4 regions of the Thalassobacillus sp. B23F22_16 genome follow, and region 1 is predicted to be linked to each of the others. Evidence: riboswitches for the same ligand, from Rfam matches in the RefSeq annotation. Region 1 holds a riboswitch; each other region holds the start of a gene.

Region 1 (5,845 bases):
GATCCCCGTTTTTCTCACGTTCAGCCAGTTGGGCTGCTCTCCATAGATCAGTTGGCTGAGAATCATCAATTTATTAAAAGCATCAGTACCATCTATATCATGAGTTGGATCGGCTTCGGCATACCCTTTTTCCTGGGCTTCTTTCAAAGCAGTATCAAAATTAATAAAACGGTCGTTCATTGCCGTTAAAATGTAGTTGCTGGTGCCATTGAGGATTGCTTCTACTTTTTCTATCCGATTCACCTGAAGCAGCTGATCGATTGTACGGATGATTGGTGTACCGCCTGCAGTAGTTGCCTCAAAGCCGATATGCACTTTGTTTTCCCGGGCTGTTTCAAGCAATTCTTTGGCATGCCTCGCAAACATCATTTTATTCGCCGTAATGACATGGATGCCCTTATTCAACGATCTTCTTGAATAGGTTAGCGCTGGTTCTTCACCAACAATCGCTTCGAATACCACATTCAAATCAGGAAGAGAGATGATTTCTTCAAAATCAGTTGTAACAAGAATGTTTTCCGGCAAGTTTCTTTGTTTCACAGGGTTTTGGACAAGAACAGCTACAATTTCTACTTCCTTACCCAGGAGGAGGCGGAACCGCTCTTGATGCTGATGAATCACTTCCTGTATTCCCTGGCCGACTGTGCCATACCCCAGCAGTGCGGCTTTGATTTTTTGCATAGTTATCCTCCTTAATATCAGCCGGGGTGCTGATTCCCCGGCTGTTTTTGAAAATACGAACGCTTGATAAGGGCCTTATAGCGTAAGGGCTACATCGGAGTGATCCGTCGCTTGTCGTAATGTGACGGCACGTTCGTATAAATTCTCCCCGGTAATCGTTTCTGGTCCTTCTTCTAAAGTGACGTCTTCATTCTCTTTCACCCAAACCAATGCAGGAGCCAGTTGAGCAACTTCCTCCCGGTTATTTCTTATTTCAGTGGCAGACTCACTGTAAACAATATCAACTTTAGTATCGAGCAGCTCGTCTTTTTCTGATATATCTTTCACTTGGAAGCCTAGACGTTCCAATTTCTTGATTTCTGATTTACCCGTTTCAGAAAGTTCTCCTGTCGTGACAATCACACGTCTTCTCAAATCTCCATTTTCGCGATCCAGCGAGGAACCGAGAACAGATTGGACAGTATCTTTTGCATTCTTGGGAGCAGGTGTTTCCGCTCCTGTTGCTAATTCAATTGCCTGATCCAGTTCGGCAAGCAGGTCGGTGGTAGATTCCAGACCAATGGATAAACGGATCAATTCTTCAGTAACACCCGTTTTCTCAAGGTCCTGGGCGCTTAGCTGCTGGTGTGTCGTAGAAGCAGGGTGGATGATCAATGACTTGGCATCGCCGACATTGGCAACATGTGACCACAAGTTGATGTTATCAATCATTTTCCGACCGGCTTCTCGTCCACCCCTGATACCAAATACAACAATAGAACCTGCACCATGGTTCAAGTACTTTTTGGCCAGGTGGTGGGTAGGGTGGCTTTCAAGACCAGGATAGTTCACCCATTCGACTCCATCATGTTCCACTAGATGTTGTGCTACTTCACGCGCGTTTTGTGTGTGCTGCTTGATGCGAAGGTGGAGGGTTTCCAGACCTTGCAGTAACAGGAATGCGTTTTGTGGGCTTAGGCAAGCACCGATATCCCTAAGCAGCTGTACACGCAGTTTGATGGCGAAAGCCAATGGGCCGACATCATAGGCATAACGAAGTCCGTTGTAACTTTCATCAGGTTCCGTGAAGCCTGGGAACTTGCCGTTCGTCCAATCGAACCGGCCACTGTCTACCACTACGCCGCCGATGGTGGTACCATGACCCCCAATCCATTTAGTAGCCGAGTGAACGACGATATCTGCTCCCCATGATATCGGTTTGCAAATATATGGAGTAGCAAACGTGTTGTCGATAATGAGTGGGATACCATTTTCATGAGCGACATCTGCCACTGCTTCAATGTCCAATACATTCAAACTCGGGTTGCCAATGATTTCAGAAAAAACAGCCTTCGTATTTGGCGTAATAGCTTTTTTGATATTTTCCGGGTCAGTACTGTCGACGAAATTAACTGTAATGCCATAGCGCGGCAAAGTATGAGTGAATAAATTATACGTCCCACCATACAAGTTGGTGGACGCAACAATTTCATCACCGGCAGAAGCGATATTAAGAATGGCCAACGTGATCGCAGCCATTCCGGAAGAAGTAGCTACTGCAGCAGCACCATCTTCCAGCAAAGCGATTCGTTGCTCGAAAGCATCGACAGTCGGGTTCATGATTCGGGAATAAATGTTTCCTGGCTCAGCAAGACCAAACAGGTTTTTAGCGTGCTCCGTATCACGGAATACATAGGAAGTAGTTTGATAGATTGGAACGGCACGGGAGCCGGTCGAAGGGTCGACTTCCTGTCCTCCGTGTAATAATAATGTTTCCGGGTTGTATTGATTGAATGGTAGACTCATTAATATTCCTCCTTGAAAATTGTAAATAATCGATTTGGATGTAAAGGTATTCCACGCAGAAACAGTGGGGGAAAGATTTCGAAGGGAAAACAAAAAGCCCTCTTCCTAAGAAGAGGGCGTATATACGGTCCTCCTCTTATCTTTCAGATCCACAGATCTGTAGGAATTAGCACCTTTTCAAGCAATGCTTGATGGTTGCCGGGCATCGTCGGGCCTAGTCCCTCCGCCGCTCTCGATAAGAGATTCGATTGGTTGTTGCAATATTTATGCTTGCTACGTATTCTAGATGATTACAAATTTAAAGTCAAACAATTTTTTATTTTTAAGAAAGATTCTCTATTAAATCTTAGTGCTGATTTAACATTGGGAAAGGATAGGCTGGCAAGACCCCACAGAGCTTTAGCTCGAGGATGCTTGCCGTCTTCCCCGCGGAAAGAAATTAATGCGTAATCACCTTGGGAGACACGACACGCATAAGCAGAACATCAAAAGGGAAGTGATTTTTCTTCCCGTTGATGGACTGCTTATGTCGCGAGTGTCTAGGTGATGGAGCTGGAAAGCGAATCCTTCCCCAACGCCCCTTCTACTCATACAACATTTCGAAATCAAGTCTTCGACTTTTCGACCAGGAAAGGCTTAATGGTAATTTATAGAGCGGGCGATGTTTTGCTGTACAGGTTAGTGGGAACAGGAGTACCAAGAACAAAAGATAGAGGAGTGGATGACATGAAAAAATATAGCGTAGAACCTAACAAAGATGTAACAGGCTGGTTTGTAAAAATTGAGGATATAGCTCCGACAGATCTATATGATGAAAAATCAGTAGCCATTGAAAAAGCGGAAGAGCTGGCAAAAGAAAATAAACCAAGCAAAGTATCGATCCAGGATGAAAATAAAGAAGTGATCGAAGAAAGGACCTTTTAACAATCGAGTTACTTCATAAATGCAAACAAGCTCAGAGTCACTATTTGGCTCTGGGCTTGTTTTATTTAGGGCGCTTTTGTTTTCATTTCTTAGTAACTTGAAAATAATCAGTTTTTTTCTTGGCGGGTTTCGTGTATTTCGGCTAACCTTAAGTAAGAGAAAATCAGTAAAGGCGGGATTACATGAAGCGAGCAGATTATGACGTCATCATTGTGGGGGCAAGAGCTGCAGGGGCGAGCCTCGGAATTTTATTAGGCCGGCAAGGTAAAAAGGTACTGCTGATTGATAAAGCAGCATTTCCCAGTGATGTGTTGTCTACGCACCACCTTTCACACCTGAATTATTTAAAACAATTAGGTGTGCTGGAGGCGGTTGAAAAAGGTGGACTGAGAAAAATTACAAGGATGCGGACATATATTGGAGACAGCTTGATGGAAGGACCCCGCCAGTCATATACGATGGCTCCGAGGAGGGATTTTCTGGATTATACATTACTTAAGCATGCGCTTGAATACCCTCACGTAGAAGTGATGGAAAAAACACGAGTGGACGGACTAGTCTGGGGCTCAGACCGGGTTTTTGGAGTGGAAATTGTACATAACAATGGCGAACGAAGTGAGATTTACGGGGATCTTGTCGTGGGAGCAGACGGGATGCGTTCCCGAGTAGCCCAATGGGTTCAAGCGGAAAAGTATAACGATTTACCTGCTCTTAGACCGGTTTTTTATGGATATTATGAAGGTGTACACCCATTGGAAGAGCCTGCCACCGAAATTTTTCTCCAGGATGGCAGGATTGGCTTTTTGTTTCCGATGGAGCCAGGGAGGGATTGTCTCGGATTAGAAATTCATCAGGGGGAATTTAAAGATTTTACCAGAAATCCTCAACAAATGTTTGAACATTATTATGGCCAGTTTTACCGCATGGATATACGGTTGAAGCAAGCGAAGCTTCAAGGAAGAATAACAGGCGGTGCCGGAGTGGAGAACTTTTTTCGAAAGCCTTATGGAAAAGGCTGGGCCTTGATTGGGGACGCAGCACATAGCAAAGATCCGAGCACTGGTCTTGGTATCAATGATGCTTTCCTGCAATCTTTTCTACTTGCGGAAGCGATTGACCAATACAGTAAGGGAGCAGATTGGAAACAATCGATGGAGCGATTCCATCAGCAGCGGGACAAGCAATTGATACCCTCCTATCAATTGACGATTGAGTACATACAATCTGTACGTTCCTGGTCTGAAAAAGAAAAAGCATTTATTAATACAATAGCCGCCAATCCCATTGTATGGAACAAATTAACTCCGCATTTACCGGAGCTGCTTGAACATCATACAAAAGACAGTCCTATATTATGGAAGGCGGTTAAACAAGAAGCAGCAAACCTAATGAAAGAGGAATAAGCGTTACTCTAATATCTTGTTGGAAACCATGAAACGATATTAAGATAAGTGGAAGAAACACCTGGAGGATAGTCCTTCTTTTAGCGGAAAATAATGTTAAAATGAATGTAGTCAGTACTATAGCGAAGGGGAGGAAGGTCAACTTTGTGGACAAAGGCAGTGGCTTACGAAAAATTACAGGAGATCTATACAGATCAAGTCATGCAGGAAGAAAAACGGCGTGTATTTCAACAAGTATACAGTCATCTACTCGCTCATCTGGATGATTTACAGGCCAGGAATGGACTGAAAGAGGATGTCGAGAAGCAATTGAAGTTATTTAAGGAGTACACATTCATGCCTGGAGATAATCTGTTCCAATCGATGCGTTACATTTTCTTGATTGCACGGGGAGAACGGGTGGAGGACAGGCAGTTGACCCAGGAGCATGTACAGCGGGTGTACCGGGCATTGTTCAAACCAGCTGGTTTGAAAACACCACAGATTCCTGATTCCTTCTGGCAAACCCCGCTCGGTGTCGCATGCCTTGTCGCCGAAAAAGGGGTAGAGGAAGCTTACCCGATCTTAGATGAAGTAGTAGAAGCCGAAAAGGAATAGAAAAAGCACAGGAGCAATCCTGTGCTTTTTACTGGGTGACATATTCAGCAATCGCCCGCTGAATATCATAAATACTTTTATCTTTGCGGAACTGCTTATAGAGCGGTTCTGATGCACCAGAAAGCCAGATTTTCAGTTCAGCATCCAAATCGAACGTGCCAGCAGTTTCCACGCTGAAGTGGGTGATCGACTTATAAGGTACAGAGTGAAACTCGATTTTCTTACCGGTCATCCCCTGTTTATCTACCATGATCATTCGTTTATCAGTGAAAATCATCATATCACGAAGGATTCTATATGCCTTTTCAATCCGTTCGTTTGAAGTAATGACTTTTTCTAGTTGTTTTTCTACATCTTTCAAATCAACCTCAGAGGCGTTCCCCATCAATCCATCTAATAGACCCATTCCTATTCCACCTTTCCTCGGTTCTTATCTTCATCATACCATAAGTGAA
Region 2 (5,845 bases), on a different contig from region 1:
CCGTCAATTCTACCGTCATTTCATAACGTAGAAAAGGGGTGATTAAATAGATGCCATTAAACAAATCAAGCGCCGCATCAATCAATGATTTGGCGATGGCAATTCCTTCTTCCTGGGAACGTTCTTTGTCATGGCTGTGTTGTTCCATGCTCTCCCGTATTTCAGGTGAAAGCTTGATGCCTGGAACCTCATGATGCAGAAATTCCGCGTTTCGTGAGCTGGTCAGCGGCATAATACCGATATAAACCGGTGTATCGAGATGCTTCGTAGCTTCATAGACTTCCACGATCTGCTTTTCGCAGTAAACCGGCTGACTGATGAAGTAATCAGCCCCATAAGAAATCTTTTTCTCTAAGCGGCCGACTGCCCGGTTCAAATTACGCACATTCGGGTTGAATGCAGCAGCAACAGAAAAATCAGTTTTTTCTCCTAGTGATTTACCAGAGAAGGAGATGCCTTCATTGAGCTGCTTGATGTAGTGAATCAGGTCGAATGACGATAAATCATATACGGAGGTGGCCCCGGGAAAGTCGCCAATTTTCGTAGGGTCACCGGTCACGGCAAGGACCTCGCGGATACCAAGTGTATGCAGTCCCATCAGGTGCGATTGCAGCCCGATCAAATTCCGATCACGACAGGCGATATGGACAAGCGGATTGATCTCATATTCCTGCTTGATGATTGTTGCCATCGCTGTATTGCTGATTCGGGGAGAGGCGAGAGAGTTGTCTGCTAGTGTTACCGAATCGACTCCAGCATCTCTTAAAGCCTTTGCCCCGCGCAGATATTTTTCTGTATTCAGTTTTTTCGGAGGGTCCAGTTCGACAATGATGGAACGCTGTTTCTTTGCGATTTCATGAAGGTGTTCCTCACGATTACTGTCATCTACCTGCTTAGGCACAGGTGGCTGTTTAATAGATACTACTTTCTCGGTAATCGGCTTTCTGCCTTTTACTTCTTTAGCGACCGCAGCAATATGCTCGGGAGTAGTCCCGCAGCAACCGCCGATCAGACGTGCTCCCTGCCGGTATAAGTCCAGCGCGCTTTTTTGAAAATAATTTGGGTCATTGGGATAAATTAATCTTCCATCCTCGTAATCTGGCAGACTGGCATTCGGATATGCAGAAAGCACTGCTTTTTCCGGTAGTGGAACATCTTCGAGTGCTTGAATCATATGATAAGGACCAAGACGGCAGTTGACGCCGACAACATCAGCACCTTTTTGTTCCAAAAGGTGAAGCGCATCTGCAAGCGGTGTACCATTTTGCATAACGCCGGGTTCATGCATCGATACTTCCGCAATTAATGGAAGATCAGTTTCCTGCCGGGCAATCTCTAAAACGGTTGTCAGTTCTTCCAGGTCATAGAAGGTTTCAAAAATCAATCCGTCTATATCTTCCATCAGCAGGCAATATAGCTGCTCGCGGAAACTGCGTTTCAATTCGTCCATTGTTGGTATTTCTTTTTGAATATCCCGAATGCCTCCGATGGTGCCTACGACATAGGCATCTTTACCGGCGGCTTCCTTTGCCAGGTGTACGGCTGCAGTATTGATCGCTTTTACGTGATCTTCCAGCCCGTAGCGGGATAATTTAATATAATTGGCTCCGTACGTATTGGTCTGAATAACATCAGCACCGGCACGAACATAGGCTTTATGCACATTTCGTACTTCTTTCGCATGGGACAGGTTCAGTTCTTCAAAACAGCGATCCACCCCGTAAGAATAGAGCAGGGTCCCCATCGCGCCGTCTCCGATTAATGTCTTTTCCTGTAGTGCTTGATCTAATTTCATTCGTTATCCTCCTAGTTCGACTTCTTGCTTGGTGGTTTGTTGCAATGCCTGGTCAAAGTCTTTTATGATATCTTCGGCTTTTTCCAGGCCGACAGATAGACGGAGCAGACCATCGGTAATACCGCGTTTCAGCCTTTCCTGTTCAGGCATGGAAGCATGTGACATCTTCGCCGGGTATGAAAGAATCGACTCGACAGCTCCCAGGCTCACTGCAAATACGGGAATTTCCACATGTTTAGAGAATTCACGGACAGCAGCTGCATCTTTCAACCGAAACGAAAGGACAGCACCGGGACCGTCTGCCTGATAGTTGTGGGTCGAAAAACCAGGATGAGTGGTTAGGCTTGGGTGATATACTTCTTCCACCAATGGATGCTCGGCTAGATACTGTGTGATTTTGATGGCTGATTCAGTCGACTGTTTCAACCGGCAGTCCAGTGTCTTCAGTCCACGTAAAACGAGCCAGGAGTCATGCGGACCAAGAATCGATCCAAAAGCATTCTGTAAATACGGGAGCTGTTCGGCAATCTCCGGATGGTTTGTAACGGCAAGGCCAGCCACAACATCACTATGACCTGCAATGAATTTAGTAGCACTGTGCAGGACCAGGTCGGCGCCCAGTTCCAATGGCCGCTGCAGGGCTGGAGTCATGAATGTATTATCCACGAATGTGTAGCAGCCGTGCGCTTTTGCTAGTTTAGCGACAGCACTGATGTCGGTTATGTTTAAGAGCGGATTAGCTGGTGTTTCGATGTAGACGATTTTGGTATTCGGCTGAATGGCTGTCGCTACCGCATGCAAATCCGTCATATCGACGAAAGTATGCTCGATTCCGAACCGGTGCAGGACCTCGTGGACCAGTCGGAATGTCCCACCGTAGACATCTTCCGTAATGACTACGTGATCGTTTTTTGACAACATCATGAACGAGGTGGAAATGGCAGCCATACCGGATGCGAAAGCAAGCCCTTTATCGCCGCCTTCCAGTCTGGCGATTTCCTCTTCCAGGGCTTCTCTTGTCGGGTTGCCGGAGCGGCTGTAGTCATATTTTCCTGGATTATCAAAGTCTGCTTGATGAAAAGTTGACGCCTGCTGAATCGGCACGCTCACCGCACCTGTGGTCGGGTCGAACTTATGATTACCGTGAAGAACGCGTGTTTGAAAAGAATACGAATGATCGGTCATGTACAATTCCTCCTCGTTGAAAAATCATAGGTAAATATAAAAAAAGCCTTCCCATAAGAAGAAGACTTTTGAATGAATAAGTTCCTCTCCTTATCTTCCAAGCTGCATCACACAACTTGCTGGAATTAGCACCTTTCTGGTCATACCAGTGGTTGCTGAGGCTTCGACGGGCCAGTCCCTCTGCCTCTCTAGATAAGAAATCATCGAGTAAGTATTTAATTGGTTCTCACTAACTTACACTAAAGCGGTGAATTTTACAAGGGTAAGAAGTGAATTTTTCGAATTTTCTAGTAGAAGAGAATGATTGACAACGGTGTAATCGGGGAAGGTAAAATAAGAGAAGCACTTCTATCGAAAAGGAGAATTAGATGATGAGTGAAGAAAAGAATTATAATAAAAAACTAAAGAACTTCAATCCCGGCAAAGCAGTGGAAACCGGGCGTAAATATTTTTCCGAGCGTAAGTTTTTTGCCAAGATGGGCCGCTATGCATTATTGCTCGGTTCTAAGATCGCTTACTACAGCTTCCTTTTGTATTACACATTCAAGAGCCCAAACACTCCGAAGAAAGACAAGCTTACGATTGCGGGTGCACTTGGTTACCTGATATTCCCAGCCGATGTCATTCCTGACTTCATTCCGGTCGTGGGTTTTGCGGATGACAGCCTTGCTATCATCTATGCCATATACAGTGTTGTTTCCCACATCGATGCGTCGATCAAAGCACAGGCCCATGCCAGCATGGCCAAGTATTTCGGCGAAAACTTCAGTAAAGCCGGTATCGATGATAACCTATTGTTTAATCAATCTGATAATGATGACGAAAATCATTCACAGGCACAATAATTTACAGGGCAAAGCGCTAATATAATTATAACCTCGCAAATATATCAGGGAAGTAGCAAATAAAATTCAGGCTGCCCTCTTTAAAATAATGCAGAATTCAATCCCCTCCAGAGGCGAGGGGATTTTGATTTGCTGTCAGCACCTATTTTGTTATAGGATAGAGCGATAAGATAAAGACTAAACTATTAGTAATACATGTAAAGGAGATTATTATGGCTGAAACAACACACCAACATCTACGAAAATTTCAAGAAGCAACTAAAGATAAAGGACGACTGCTGATTTGCTGCCCCGACCAGCCTGGGATCGTAGCAGCCGTTTCTAATTTCCTTTTCCAAAATGGAGCCAATATCATGGAGTCCAGCCAGTATACAACGGATGCCTATGAAGGAACATTTTTCTTACGGATTGAATTTGATTGTCCTGGACTGCAGGGAAAAGAAGAAGAGATGAAGAGCAAATTTCAAGCGGTAGCTGAAAACTTTAACATGCAGTGGGATATGAAATTTGTTTATCAGCTGAAGAGAACCGCAATTTTTGTATCCAAACAATTGCATTGCCTGCGTGAACTGTTATGGGAATGGCAGAGCGGTGACTTAGTAACCGATATTGCGGTTGTTGTCAGCAACCATGAGGATGCCAGGGACTTGGTAGAATCATTCGGTATCCCGTTTCATCATATTCCAGCCAATAAAGATATCCGTAAGGAAGCAGAGAAGAAGCAACTCGAGCTGCTGGAAGATTACAATATCGATCAAATCGTCCTGGCCCGTTATATGCAAATCCTGACTCCTGACTTCGTAGCTGCTTATCCATCCCAGATCATCAATATCCACCATTCGTTCCTGCCAGCATTCATTGGAGCGAATCCTTATGGCCGTGCCTATGAGCGAGGGGTAAAACTGATCGGTGCCACCTCCCATTATGTCACTAATGATCTGGATGAAGGGCCGATTATTGAGCAGGACATCATGCGTGTCGACCATCGCGATAATGCAGAAGACTTGAAGAAAATCGGACGAAAAGTAGAACGCAGTGTGCTTGCTCGCGGTGTGAAATGGGATTTAGAAGATCGCATTCTCGTGCATCAAAATAAAACAATCGTATTCAATTGACATATGTAAAAAACTGGAGGACCCGGGGTGTTAGAAAAAACATCCCGGGTCCTCCAGTATATAGAAGTTGCTTTAATTTGGTTGTCGGTTATCGGCATAAACAGCCATGGCATCTGCCATAAATTGAGCCAGGCCATCACCGAACTGATCGATATTTTTTGTGAAACGTTCGTCGGCGATATACATTTGGCCCAAACCCTTGAAAGCCTCTAAAGAATAGCTGCCAATCTCATTTAAGAGCAAATACCATTTAGCAATAGCTTCTTGTGCTTCCTTGGAGGCTGGGTCCTTGTGCCGGATTGTCGCCAATTTCCGGTACAGGTCATTGACTTCCTCCTGTTTTGCCTCACTCATTCCTTTGGTCTTTTTGTTAGCGTCATCTACTGCCTTATCACCCCAGCGTTCTCTTGCCTCTTGTTCATAAGGATTGCGACTGAAGTCAAATCCTTTGAATTTATCTTCCGTAGTCATGTCAATGTCTCCTTTCCAATGTCGTAACGTTTTTTCAACCGTATTAATCACCTGATCGAGGCGTCGTCGTTTTTCCACCAGCATTTTCCGGTGCATTTCCAGTGCCTCCTCACGGTTGAAGGAAGGGTCCTCGAGGATAGCTTTGATGCATTTCAGCGGGAAACCTACTTCTTTAAAAAACAGGATCTGCTGCAGCTTTTCGAGGTTGTCATCAGAATAAACCCGGTAGCCGGCATCTGTAGTTATATCTGGTTTAAGTAATCCAATTTCATCGTAATGATGTAGCGTACGCACGCTGATACCAACCAGGTCGGCGACTTCTTTTACTTTCATGTTTGGATCCCTCCCTTCAGATTCACTATAAGCTATCACGTAACGTGAGGGTCAATACCTTTTATAAAAATCAAGAGGGAGGTTTATATTATCTGATTTAA
Region 3 (5,845 bases), on a different contig from region 1:
CTGTAAATTCTTTGTTTGTTACTTCATACCCTTTTTCTTCTAGCAAAGGAGCGATTGCTTGCGTAACCATATCACTATACGGACCAGCCGTCGCACCAAAGTTAATCGTATCTTTCTCATCTGATGAACCTGCATTACCCTCATCTTCTCCACAAGCAGTTAAGAAAACGGTGGAAAGAAGTATGAATAAAGCGAATACTCTTTTCATGTTGTATCCTCCTCAAAATGTTTTACCCTTTTTTTACGTATTTAGCTAAGAAGTCACCCGCATACTGAATGACTTGAACTAGAACAATTAATAAAATGACCGTCGTAAACATAACAAAATTGTCATAACGGTAATAGCCGTAACGGATCGCTAAGTCACCGATGCCTCCTCCGCCAATCGCTCCTGCCATCGCAGAATAGCCGATTAAACTTATAGCGGTAATTGTCAGCCCACTTATCAAACCAGACTTAATCTCTGGAAAAATAATATCTTTAATTATCAACCAGGGCGAAGCTCCACAGGCAATCGCCGCTTCGATAACCCCGCGGTCGATATCCCTGGCAGATGCTTCGACAATTCGGGCATAAAAAGGAATAGCAGCCACTGATAAGGCGACCGATGCGGCTACAGGTCCCGTCGTTGAACCTACCAGGAAATTAGTAAAAGGAAATAAAAAGACAAGTAAAATGATGAATGGTACGGATCTTACCAAGTTCACAATAACTCCTGTCACGCTTTTCACCCATTTATTCTCAAGAAATAAATCACGGTCTGTAACAAAAAGCAAAAGCCCTAACGGTAAGCCGGCGATTAAGGCCACAATGAGACCAATACCAACCATAACTAACGTTTCTAGAAACGATTTATTCAGCTCCGGCAGCAGAGTGATGAATTGATCTATCATGCGGCAGCACCTCCACTTCTACTTTCTCATTTACACTCTCTATGGCCTGTTGTACTTCTTTGTCTTCACCTGTTAATTCTATGACGAAAGTTCCTAACGCTTTATTTTGGATATAGTCGACTTTTCCGTGAAGAATATTGCCGCGAACTTCATAGTTTTGCAAAAGGTCAGATACGACTGACTCCCCTGCTATCTCACCCGTGAATTTCATATGGACGATCGTCCCTTTACTGCGTTCCAGCAGCTCTTTTGGAAGGTTGAAGTCAAGCACTGTTTGAATGAAACGCTTCGTTAATGCATTTTGCGGACGCGCGAACATATCATATGTTTCGCCTTCTTCCACAATCCGACCTTCTTCCATCACCGCACAACGATTGCAGATTTCTTTGACAACTTCCATTTCATGAGTAATCAATACAATCGTTAAACCGAGTTCGCGGTTGATTTTCCTCAGTAGCTTAAGAATGGACTGCGTGGTGTTCGGATCGAGAGCAGAAGTAGCTTCGTCACATAAAAGCACCTTTGGATTGTTTGCCAGTGCGCGAGCGATGCTGACCCGCTGTTTTTGCCCCCCGCTTAATTGGGCAGGGTATTGATTGGCTTTATCGGAGAGTCCTACAAGATCAAGAAGCTCCAAAGCACGCCTTTTTCTTTCAGCCCTTGCCACTTTTGAGGCTTTCAAGGCAAACGAGACATTTTCTAATACAGTTTTTGATATCGCTAAGTGAAATCCTTGAAAAATCATACCGATCGACTGCCGAGCGGTCCTTAATTCCTTTGGAGAAAGGGATAGCAGGTCGATTCCGTCTAACGTCACTTTCCCGCTTGTCGGCCTTTCCAAAATATTTATGCAGCGAAGCAATGTACTTTTCCCTGCCCCGCTATAACCGACGATTCCGAAAATCTCTCCCTTTTCGACCGTCATCGTTACGTTATCGACGCCGATAATCTTGCGGTCTTTCGTTTGATAGACTTTACACAGCTGCTCAATCGAAATCATCTAGTGCCCCCCTTTTTAGGATTAATGTGCTCATCATCGTCTTTTTAATCAAAGAACCTTAAATTAAAAACTCTTTCCTATTAGGAAAGAGCTTCGCTATGAATTGCCAAACTCTTATCTTGCAGAATCTAAGATTGTGCAGGAATTAGCGTCCACTCCAACGGGAAGGCCGCTGTGACGTCAACATGCTTATCCCTCGGTCACTTTTCATAAGAATTGAAATTTTTAAAACCTTCACCCTTTAACACTTTACAGTAAACCATTTAAGTTGTAAATCAAATTTTCTATACTTCTAACGCTTCACACCATTAATCGGAGCATAATCGAGGTTTCCTGCATAGGCTGCTACGCGTTCCAGTGGTAATTTGATCATGATATCAGTGAATATATCTACCATATTAGTAGCTGCCTTTTGTTAGTATTTGAAAAGCTCTATCCCTGCCTGGCCCCATTGTAGTAATCCATTAACTCACTAGGGAATAGATACTTAAATACAATGAGAGCTAGTTTTAGCCATGAGGAAGCCGCAGGTGGTGTGAGACAACACACTGCGGCTTATTCAACCAACTATTTATTGCTCCAATAGCTCTCTCACAATTTCTCGTACCTCTTCCCCAGTTACATGATTATTTACTCTTTTCATAACATAACCCTGGACTTTCCCTATATCATTCGCTTTTTCTACGCCCGTTTGCTCGATTGCATATTCAGCCAGAAAACGTAACTGGTCATCGGTCAACTGATAGGATTCCTGATTCAGTTTACCTTCTAAAAACTCGACCATCACTGCTTTTATTTCTGATAGTGTTTCCTTCCAATCTTCATTATTCATTTTTTGTTTTATCATGCTGATTCACAATCGCAGAGACCTGTCCCAGATCTCCCCATTCGTACGACCTTGGGGCTACCCATCCCTCAATCGTAAGGGCATCTTCAGGCTGGATCATGCTTTCAGCATCACGGGTAATCCAGGTTGAATAACCATCAAACAACAGCGCGTTTCCAACTAACCCTTCCCGCCATAACGGGTCCGTGGAAGGCTTGTATTTTGCATCATTGAATACATACGAGACAGGATCCATCTTACCTGTAACTTCATCTTTCGCTTCGCTTCCTTCTGCTTCATTCAATGGCCAATGGGCCAGCAGACCGGTTTGTTTCACCTGAAAATCATCTACATTAATATGGCCCCAGCCACCGGTTGCTTTATCTACTACTTTGATATACAGTTCTTCTCCGAGGTAATCGGAAGCATCCCAGGAGACCGGTGTATAGCTTTCGTCATCGTTCCATTCCGTATTGGTCGCTTTCAGCAATTCCTTTCCGTCCGAGGCTCGGACAAGGGCGACATATAAATTATCAATGTCATTTCCTCCTCCTATCAGAAAGGAAATCTTCCCTGTTCCTGAGAGGATGAACGGAGACGACTTAAGCACACCCGTCTGTTCATCTCCTCCATCTTTAGCTCCCCATAAATGATAATCGCCTTGATGATTGAATGGACCTCCCCATCCCCAATCTGTATCGGAAGTGACATCCTCAGCGCTGAATGCGTCTCCTTCTTCAATCGTCCAGCCTGTCAGGTCGCCTGTTTCAAAATTGCCATTTTCAATCGTGTCTCCAAGCATTTCCCCCTCATGATAGACTTGAAAATCATCTACATTAATGTGACCAAAACCATCCGTATGGTAATCAACTACCTTCAGATAAAGGGTTTCCCCCACAAATTTACTGGCATCCCAGGACACACGTCGGTATTTTTCCTCATTGGCTCCTGTGGCTTTAAACAGCTCTTTGCCATCCTCTGCCCGGACAAGAGCAACATATAACTTCTCGATATCCTGCCCGCCACCTATCAAAAATTCAATTTTCCCATTTCCCGCGAGCTTAAAATAGTCTGACTGTAACGTCCCTGTCCGGAAATCAGGGTCGCTGGACTCTCCAGCAAATCCCCATACATGGTACTTCCCCTCCTGCTGAAACGGATGAGTGTCCCAGTAATTTTCGGCATCGGACACAGCACCTGCAAACGCATTTCCTTGCTGTTTCCAGCCACTCAAATCCCCCGTTTCAAAGTTTCCATTTTCCAAAGTAGATGGGACATCTTTCGGTATCGTATCTTCTTTCACCCGGATGTCGGCTTTGTTTAATTTTGTAATTTTAATTGTGTTTACTTGAACATCTCCATTGACTGTGTAAAGTTCTAAGGAAGATGGAGATTCGTCTCTGAATACCTGATCCGTCAGCACGGTTTTTCCATCATTTCCGAACACCTCAATGGATGCCCGGTCAACAATCATACGTAGGTTTACTTTCCCATCCTCTATCTGCATGGGTGCTTCGTGTTTCTTGGCAAAATCATCCGAAAAGCTGGATTCCCCTGCTTCTGACCGGTCTACATTCAATTGTTGAGTTTGGGTATTGAAGGAAACTGCCATTGATTGTTCATTGCTATTCTTCCACTGGAAACCGAATTCTTCTGCTGAAGTTTCCTTCATATCAAACTCAGCTTCAATTTCTATTAAATCTTCTGTCTCAGATAGGAGCTGCTTGCCATTTCCATCGATCAATTCATCTGTCCACTCTGTGCTCTCTCCTCTCAAGCTATCAAACTCAGAAACAGGCTTCTGTGTCAGAGAGAGTGATCCATCGCTTCCAGATGAAAGGCCTAGTTCCCGAGGTAGAGACATAGCACCACGGAAGCCTTCGGTTGGGATATCCTGTGCATATTGCCAGTTATTCATCCAGCCAAGCATAATATTGCGTCCATCCGCTTCAGGGATGTTACTCCATGTGATTCCTGCATACATATCTGCCCCATAATCAACCGGGGTAGCTTCCTGGGTCTTGGTAAATGTTTTTCCGTTAAAGTCACCGACAAAATACTCCATCCCAGAGCCCCCTGCAGCTGCTCCTTCACTGACGCTTACCAGCAATGCCCACCTTTTATTGGTTTCGTCGCCATCGACAGGTAATTCTACTAAATCAGGAACTTCCCATACCCCGCTTCCTGCATCTTCCGGACGCGGGAAGGAACCCGTATGTTCCCATTCTTTCAAATCAGCCGATCGATAGATTTCTACACTTTGACCTGCTGATATTATCATGACCCATTTTTCAGTCTCTTCATGCCAAAAGACCTTTGGATCTCGGAATACGTCTGTATTTTCCGGCATTTCAATCACAGGGTTACCTTCGTATTTATTCCAAGTCCGCCCTTTATCATTACTGTAAGCGAGACTCTGTGTCTGATGTCCTCCCTTTTCATGGGTGAACATAGCAACCATGGGGGCTTCATCACCTGATTGAAACCCAGCTGTATTGCCCTTATCCACTACAACACTCCCCGACCAAATAAAACCATTTTCATCAGGGTAGAGCGCGATAGGGTGTTCTTCCCAGTTTATTAAATCTTCACTTACAGCATGTCCCCAATACATCGGGCCCCATTGGTTACCGGTAGGATTATGCTGATAAAACAAATGATATTCCCCATCATAGTAAACCAGTCCATTGGGATCGTTCATCCAATTTTCTGAGGGAGAATAATGAAATTGAGACCGGTAAGTTTCTGACGGATTATCAGCTGATGACTCCTGATTTGTCTTCGCTTTAAGGAGAGTCGGAGGGAATAAAGCCAACACAAGCGTACAAATGATTAACACAGAGATACTTTTAGCTACTTTAGCATTCAATAGTGTTCCTCCTTTTGAATATGGCTCTTTCATTTAATCGATTACGTATGGTGTAAAAAAATAAAAATGGGTTAAAAATACTCGGTTGTCGTGGCAAAAGCTGATGCTGAAGAAAGGGGGAAATCCGCCTGAATATAAACGCAATCAGGCGGGTTTCGGTGAGTTTTTATAAAAGGAAAATAAATAGATAACCAGACCAAGTACGATGTTAATCGAATACAAAGGTAAGATACCTGGTACCAGTCTGATGCATAGAC
Region 4 (5,845 bases), on a different contig from region 1:
TCTGAGCTTGGCGACATCGTATTCGTGGAATTACCAGAAGTCGGGGACGAGCTTGAAGCAGATGAGCCGTTCGGCAGTGTAGAATCTGTGAAGACTGTTTCTGAGCTTTATGCTCCTATCAGCGGTAAAGTCGTTGAAATCAATGAGGAATTGGAAGATTCTCCAGAATTCGTTAACGAATCTCCATATGAAAAAGCGTGGATGGTTATTGTTGAGCCTTCTAATAAGTCCGAAATGGACGAATTGATGACAGCTGAACAGTATGAAGAAATGATTACAGAAGACTAATTTTTTCTTCAACGGACATCCTATGGACAAGGGGTGACCTATTATGAATCAATCTAAAAGACGTGCCGATACTACTGGCAGACAGCGCCAGCGTAAAACTAAACCTGCAAAACAAGAGGCGCCGAAAGTCCGTCAATATGTAGATTGTGATGGTGGCGGCTGGTGTTGAATAAACGTTAGATACCCACAGACCATGCTATCCTACAGCATGGTCTGTTTTACTAAAAGAACTGGGTGGGATCCTGATATGAACGATCAAAACCAAGTCCCCATTCTAATCGTAGAAGGGATTACAGATAAAAAACATATAAAAAAGATATTGGATGATCACAATCAGGTAGAAATATTATGTACGCATGGTACGCTCGGGGTAGAACGGATGGAGGAAATGATCCTCGACTATAATCTTGATGATCGCATTGTCTATATTCTGGTGGATGAAGATGATTCAGGTCATAAGTTGAGGAAACAACTGACTCATGAACTCCCGCATGCGGAACATATATATGTAGATAAAGCTTACCGGGAAGTAGCAACAACTCCTGAACCGGAACTGGCTCGAGCACTATTAAGCCAACATTTTCATGTTAAATCAATTTACCTGATATAAAGGTGGGTACGATGGAAGTATTAGAACTGTCATCAGAAAAAGACTTAATTAACACTAATAGGAGTGCCATGATTTTTATTCATAGTCCGTTTTGTGGGACATGCCGCATGGCCAGGAAAATGCTTGATACGATTGAATCGTTGTGGAAGCAAAACCTGTTTTTTGAACTGAATGCATCGTTACATCCTGGTTTTATGCAGGAAAATCAAGTTGAAAGCGTACCATGCTTATTAATTGTATCTAATGGCAGGGTGAAGGATAAGGTTTATGCTTTTCGTTCCGTTCCTTACATGCAGAGGATCGTGTCTAAACACGTCAATTCCTAACATTATTTCCCGAGAAATAACGAGAGGAATAGCTTTGGTCTAATTTAAGAGTTTATTTTCAATTTAAATAAAGCAAAAAGCCGAAATTATATTTATTTCGGCTTTTTGCTTTATTAGGAACTGTTATTTCACTAACTCTCCAATTTTTTCAACTATTTCAAGAAACTCTGCCTGATCTCCGAACTTAGCAGAAATATTACCGTATTGGTCAATGATAACGGTGGTTGGTACACCGCTGCATTGGTATTGGTCATAAGTTGATCTGCCATCATCCACTAAAGTGGGCTGGGTCAGGAATTTTTCAGCGAATGATTTTCCTGCGTCGCCTTCTCTCTCCCGACCTGCTACATTAATAGTAAGAAGACTAATTTTGTCTGAGTCCATAGACCGGTATAACTGCTCCTTCATGGGTAAATCCCTGGAACAGTCTGGACACCAGGATACCCAAAAAGTAAGAACGATTACTTTTCCGAGATCATCTTGTAAATCATAGACGCCTGAATTATTGATATAAGGCAATTGGAAAAGTGGCGCTTTCTCCATAAAGAAACCTCCTCCGTATTCATAGAATTCTGTCATTATCCTACCATATAAATGGAAGACAGCGCATATTAGAAGTATTGCATAGTAAGAATACTTATTTGCCGAAATTAATCGAATTTTGTTGACAATAATTTCGCTCACATGCTACAATCTTTTTTGTGACACTTAAACGGATTAAAGTAATAAAATTAATCACATCTCTTATTAAGAGTGGTGGAGGGACTGGCCCGATGAAGCCCGGCAACCGTCAAGTTTTCCAAGCTTGAAAAGGTGCCAATTCCTGCAGAGTTCATAAGCTCTGGCAGATAAGAGAACGGAGCAGCTTGTTACCTAAGCGCCTTTCTGTTCTCTAAGCAGAAAAGGTGTTTTTTTATGCATAAAGTAAGTTTTACTTTATAGAAATGTTGGAATTAAAGTCTTTCTAAGTAAGACTCGGGACAAGCAGTATTTTCTTTGCTTTAAACCATCAGCAAGCAGTAGGAGGCAGCACAGAATGATTTCGATAAAAGATTTATCTAAAGTCTTTCACACGAAAGACCAGGATGTCACTGCGGTTGATCATCTCGATCTAAATATTGAGGCCGGGGAAATTTACGGTGTTATCGGATACAGTGGAGCTGGAAAAAGCACGTTCATCCGTTTATTAAATCGTCTGGAGGATCCCACGGGCGGCTCGATAACGATAGATGGGCAGGAAATAACAAGCATGAGCAAAAATAAGCTGCGGCTTGCCCGTCAGGAAATCGGTATGATATTTCAGCATTTCAATCTACTTTGGTCTCGTACAGTCAGAGATAATATCGCTTTTCCGTTAGAGATAGCCGGTGTACCTAAGGATAAAAGGCAAGCAAGAGTAATGGAATTGATCGAACTGGTAGGACTTCAAGGGAGAGAGAACGCCTATCCTTCCCAATTAAGTGGCGGTCAAAAACAGCGTGTCGGTATCGCACGGGCATTAGCGAATAACCCTAAGGTGCTTTTGTGTGATGAAGCAACTTCAGCACTTGATCCAGAGACTACCGATTCGATTCTCGATTTATTAGTCGATATTAATGAAAAATTAGGCTTGACCATCATTTTAATCACCCATGAAATGCATGTCATCAGAAAAATATGTCATCGCGTTGCTGTAATGGAAAACGGTAAAGTGGTGGAACAAGGGGATGTTTTAGATGTGTTTCTTCACCCAAAACGCCCAGTGACAAAGAAATTCGTGGATCAAGTGATGGGAGATCCTGATCAAGATCACTCTTTGGATTTAATACATGAAAAATACTCTTCAGGAAAAGTGCTTCGGTTGCATTTTGTTGGGGAGAGCACTAATCAGGCTGTAATCAGCGAGCTTTCCAGAGAGTTCAGCATTGATCTCAACATCCTTCATGGAAAGATCACGCAGACGAAAAAAGGCGCTTATGGAACACTTTTTGTACACTTGGAAGGCTCTCAAGGTGAAATAGAAAAAACTATTACTTACATTGAAGGCACCTCTGTTGAAGTGGAGGTGATTACACATGTTTAATGAACTGTTCCCTAATGTAGATATGGCTGATATGATTACTGCTACCAATGAAACACTTTATATGACAGTTATTTCGGTAATAGGAACTCTGATTTTAGGAATAATGCTTGGCTTATTACTGTATTTATCCCGTCCGGGCGGCTTGTGGGAAAACAAAACTTTAAATTGGATTATATCTTCTTTAGTCAATGTTTTCCGGGCTATTCCTTTCATTATATTGATTTTACTTTTATTTCCGTTTACAGATTTTTTAATGGGGACTATTCGCGGCCCTAAAGCTGCGTTACCTGCGTTGATTATTGGAGCAGCTCCATTTTATGGCAGGTTAGTTGAGATAGCTTTGAAAGAAGTAGATAAAGGAGTTATTGAGGCAGCTAAGTCGATGGGTGCAAAAACATCCACAATCATTTTTAAAGTATTATTGAAGGAATCAATGCCAGCCCTTGTCTCTGGTTTGACAGTCACAGCAATCGCGTTAATTGGTTATACTGCAGTCGCAGGTGTAATTGGAGCTGGCGGGTTGGGAGATTTTGCCTACTTCTATGGCTTCCAGCGCAGTGATTTCGATGTGGTTTTTGTATGTACTGTCCTGATTGTATTAATCGTATTTATTTTCCAATTTATCGGGGATATTACTTCCCGAGCCTTGGATAAAAGATAGATAATAAAGTAAAGGGGAATTAAAAATGAAAAAATGGTTGATTGGGTTAATATTCAGTTCTGTAATTTTAGTACTTGCAGCTTGTGGAGGTTCCGACAGTGGAGGTTCCGATAATGGCTCCGAAGACGAACTTGTGGTAGGTGCAACCAGTGTTCCTCATGCTGAAGTTTTACAGGAAGCACAGCCGCTTCTGGAAGAGGAAGGAATTCAGTTGAAGATTGAACAATACCAGGATTATGTCTTGCCGAATAAGGATTTGGAGAGTGGGGAAATCGATGCGAATTATTTTCAACACATCCCTTATCTTGAATCTCAAAAAGCAGAGAACGATTATGATTTTGTAAACTTAGGCGGCATTCATATTGAACCAATGGGAATTTACTCACAAAATATTACCAGTGTAGATGATATTTCAGAAGGTACCACTGTGCTTATGAGCCGTTCGGTTGCTGATCATGGACGAATCCTTTCTTTATTTGAGCGTGAAGGCTTGATTAAATTGGATGAAGAGGTAGAAAAAGTCGACGCAACAGTAGACGATATAACAGAAAACCCTAAAAATCTTCAATTCGACTCAGGGGTCAATGCAGAAATGCTTACTTCCAATTATGAGCGAGAAGAAAATGCACTTGTAGCAATTAATACCAACTATGCGATTGAAGCTGATTTGAATCCTAGTGAGGATGCCCTCATCCTGGAAGGGTCTGAATCACCTTACGTGAATGTGATTGCAGCAAGAAGTGAAGATGAAAATTCAGAAGCCTTGAAAAAGCTCGTCGAAGTATTGCGTTCAGAGGAAATACAAACCTTTATGGAAGAAGAATATGATGGAGCTGTAGTTCCAGTAGATAGCGACAAATAAATAATATGTTGATTAATACCTCTCAGGATATTCTCATAGATATTGCTCATACTAGCAATAACGAATATCCTGGGAGGTTTTTATTTATGGAAGAAAATAAAATGACTTTTACTGAAGCATACCTGCAAGAATATAAGCATGGAATCGGTACATTTACGGAAAAGATGCCGGAAATCGCTCATCATTTTAATGCTTTTACAGAAGCTTGCTTTGAAGCAGGCGAATTGACAGAGAAAGAAAAACAATTGATTGCACTCGGTATTAGTGTGGTAGCTCAAGATGAATATTGTATGATTTATCATACGAAAGGATGTATCGACCAGGGGGCAAGTGAAAAGGAAATAATGGAAGCTTGTGGCGTTTCTGCAGCCTTTGGTGGAGGTGCCGCAATGAGCCAGGCAGTCACTTTGGTGCAGGAAGCGTATCAAGAGTTGCAAAATTTGCAACATTAAGTATATTTCGAGGATATCGAAGAAATATGGAGCAAATCTGACTATGAATGAATGGTATCCTGTTAATTGTTGTATGAAAATACATTTCCTATACAATTCCCCTATTCTGGTTTAAATGCCTTTTGGTCTGGGTAATATATCTATGCTACACTTAATAGCATACAAAAACCGAAAGGATTGATTTATTATTAACGACCAACTTAAGCTGAATTATACTTCCGAGATGGAGAAAGCTATGCAGCAATCTCACGGAATGGGCTATGCGGAATATAGCAATAAATTAGATCAGCGGTTAAAAGTTGAACAACGTCGTCAAAAGGAATACGAAGAAAGCCGCAAAATAGTGGCTGAAGTAGATCGTCAATTGCATAAATAATAAATAAAAAAATCAGGTGGGAAATCCCTACCTGATTTTTTCTGTTTTTATCTATATAATAAGGAAAGTCCGTGTTATCCTAATAAAGTGGCATTTTTAAACCTAATGGTTTAGAAAGTCGATTGGCACAGTGAAAAAAGTTGATAACAGTTTCGAAATGATATAAGATTGTAATGAGAATAGATTGAGAATGGTTGATAATTCTTAT

The links. A riboswitch is a leader RNA that binds a small molecule or an ion and turns the genes downstream of it on or off. The one in region 1 is predicted to bind S-adenosylmethionine.
Region 2: linked by a shared signal. The riboswitch ahead of metC (cystathionine beta-lyase) and the one ahead of ACGTNI_RS10570 (O-acetylhomoserine aminocarboxypropyltransferase/cysteine synthase family protein) in region 1 are both predicted to bind S-adenosylmethionine.
Region 3: linked by a shared signal. The riboswitch ahead of ACGTNI_RS01680 (methionine ABC transporter ATP-binding protein) and the one ahead of ACGTNI_RS10570 (O-acetylhomoserine aminocarboxypropyltransferase/cysteine synthase family protein) in region 1 are both predicted to bind S-adenosylmethionine.
Region 4: linked by a shared signal. The riboswitch ahead of ACGTNI_RS09905 (methionine ABC transporter ATP-binding protein) and the one ahead of ACGTNI_RS10570 (O-acetylhomoserine aminocarboxypropyltransferase/cysteine synthase family protein) in region 1 are both predicted to bind S-adenosylmethionine.

The regions. Positions count from the first base shown of each region.
Region 1 is NZ_JBIEKD010000011.1:86,120-91,964, forward strand. Features, by position in the region: gene ACGTNI_RS10565 (homoserine dehydrogenase) at 1-681, opposite strand, end outside; gene ACGTNI_RS10570 (O-acetylhomoserine aminocarboxypropyltransferase/cysteine synthase family protein) at 757-2,466, opposite strand; SAM riboswitch class I at 2,600-2,708, opposite strand; gene ACGTNI_RS10575 (DUF2188 domain-containing protein) at 3,193-3,390, shown strand; gene ACGTNI_RS10580 (NAD(P)/FAD-dependent oxidoreductase) at 3,573-4,793, shown strand; gene ACGTNI_RS10585 (hypothetical protein) at 4,938-5,390, shown strand; gene ACGTNI_RS10590 (PH domain-containing protein) at 5,419-5,796, opposite strand.
Region 2 is NZ_JBIEKD010000015.1:67,517-73,361, reverse strand. Features, by position in the region: gene ACGTNI_RS12925 (bifunctional homocysteine S-methyltransferase/methylenetetrahydrofolate reductase) at 1-1,795, opposite strand, end outside; gene metC (cystathionine beta-lyase) at 1,799-2,980, opposite strand; SAM riboswitch class I at 3,068-3,179, opposite strand; gene ACGTNI_RS12915 (YkvA family protein) at 3,352-3,825, shown strand; gene purU (formyltetrahydrofolate deformylase) at 4,038-4,940, shown strand; gene ACGTNI_RS12905 (MerR family transcriptional regulator) at 5,013-5,744, opposite strand; gene ACGTNI_RS12900 (ABC transporter ATP-binding protein) at 5,796-5,845, opposite strand, start outside.
Region 3 is NZ_JBIEKD010000001.1:340,893-346,737, forward strand. Features, by position in the region: gene ACGTNI_RS01670 (MetQ/NlpA family ABC transporter substrate-binding protein) at 1-208, opposite strand, end outside; gene ACGTNI_RS01675 (methionine ABC transporter permease) at 231-893, opposite strand; gene ACGTNI_RS01680 (methionine ABC transporter ATP-binding protein) at 853-1,893, opposite strand; SAM riboswitch class I at 2,005-2,109, opposite strand; gene ACGTNI_RS01685 (GatB/YqeY domain-containing protein) at 2,465-2,740, opposite strand; gene ACGTNI_RS01690 (glycoside hydrolase family 32 protein) at 2,718-5,588, opposite strand; gene ACGTNI_RS01695 (YesL family protein) at 5,733-5,845, opposite strand, start outside.
Region 4 is NZ_JBIEKD010000010.1:84,374-90,218, reverse strand. Features, by position in the region: gene gcvH (glycine cleavage system protein GcvH) at 1-288, shown strand, start outside; gene ACGTNI_RS09925 (hypothetical protein) at 332-457, shown strand; gene ACGTNI_RS09920 (toprim domain-containing protein) at 536-898, shown strand; gene ACGTNI_RS09915 (thioredoxin family protein) at 910-1,224, shown strand; gene ACGTNI_RS09910 (TlpA family protein disulfide reductase) at 1,348-1,767, opposite strand; SAM riboswitch class I at 1,966-2,079, shown strand; gene ACGTNI_RS09905 (methionine ABC transporter ATP-binding protein) at 2,261-3,286, shown strand; gene ACGTNI_RS09900 (methionine ABC transporter permease) at 3,279-3,947, shown strand; gene ACGTNI_RS09895 (MetQ/NlpA family ABC transporter substrate-binding protein) at 3,973-4,809, shown strand; gene ACGTNI_RS09890 (carboxymuconolactone decarboxylase family protein) at 4,896-5,261, shown strand; gene ACGTNI_RS09885 (YuzK family famiily protein) at 5,497-5,637, shown strand.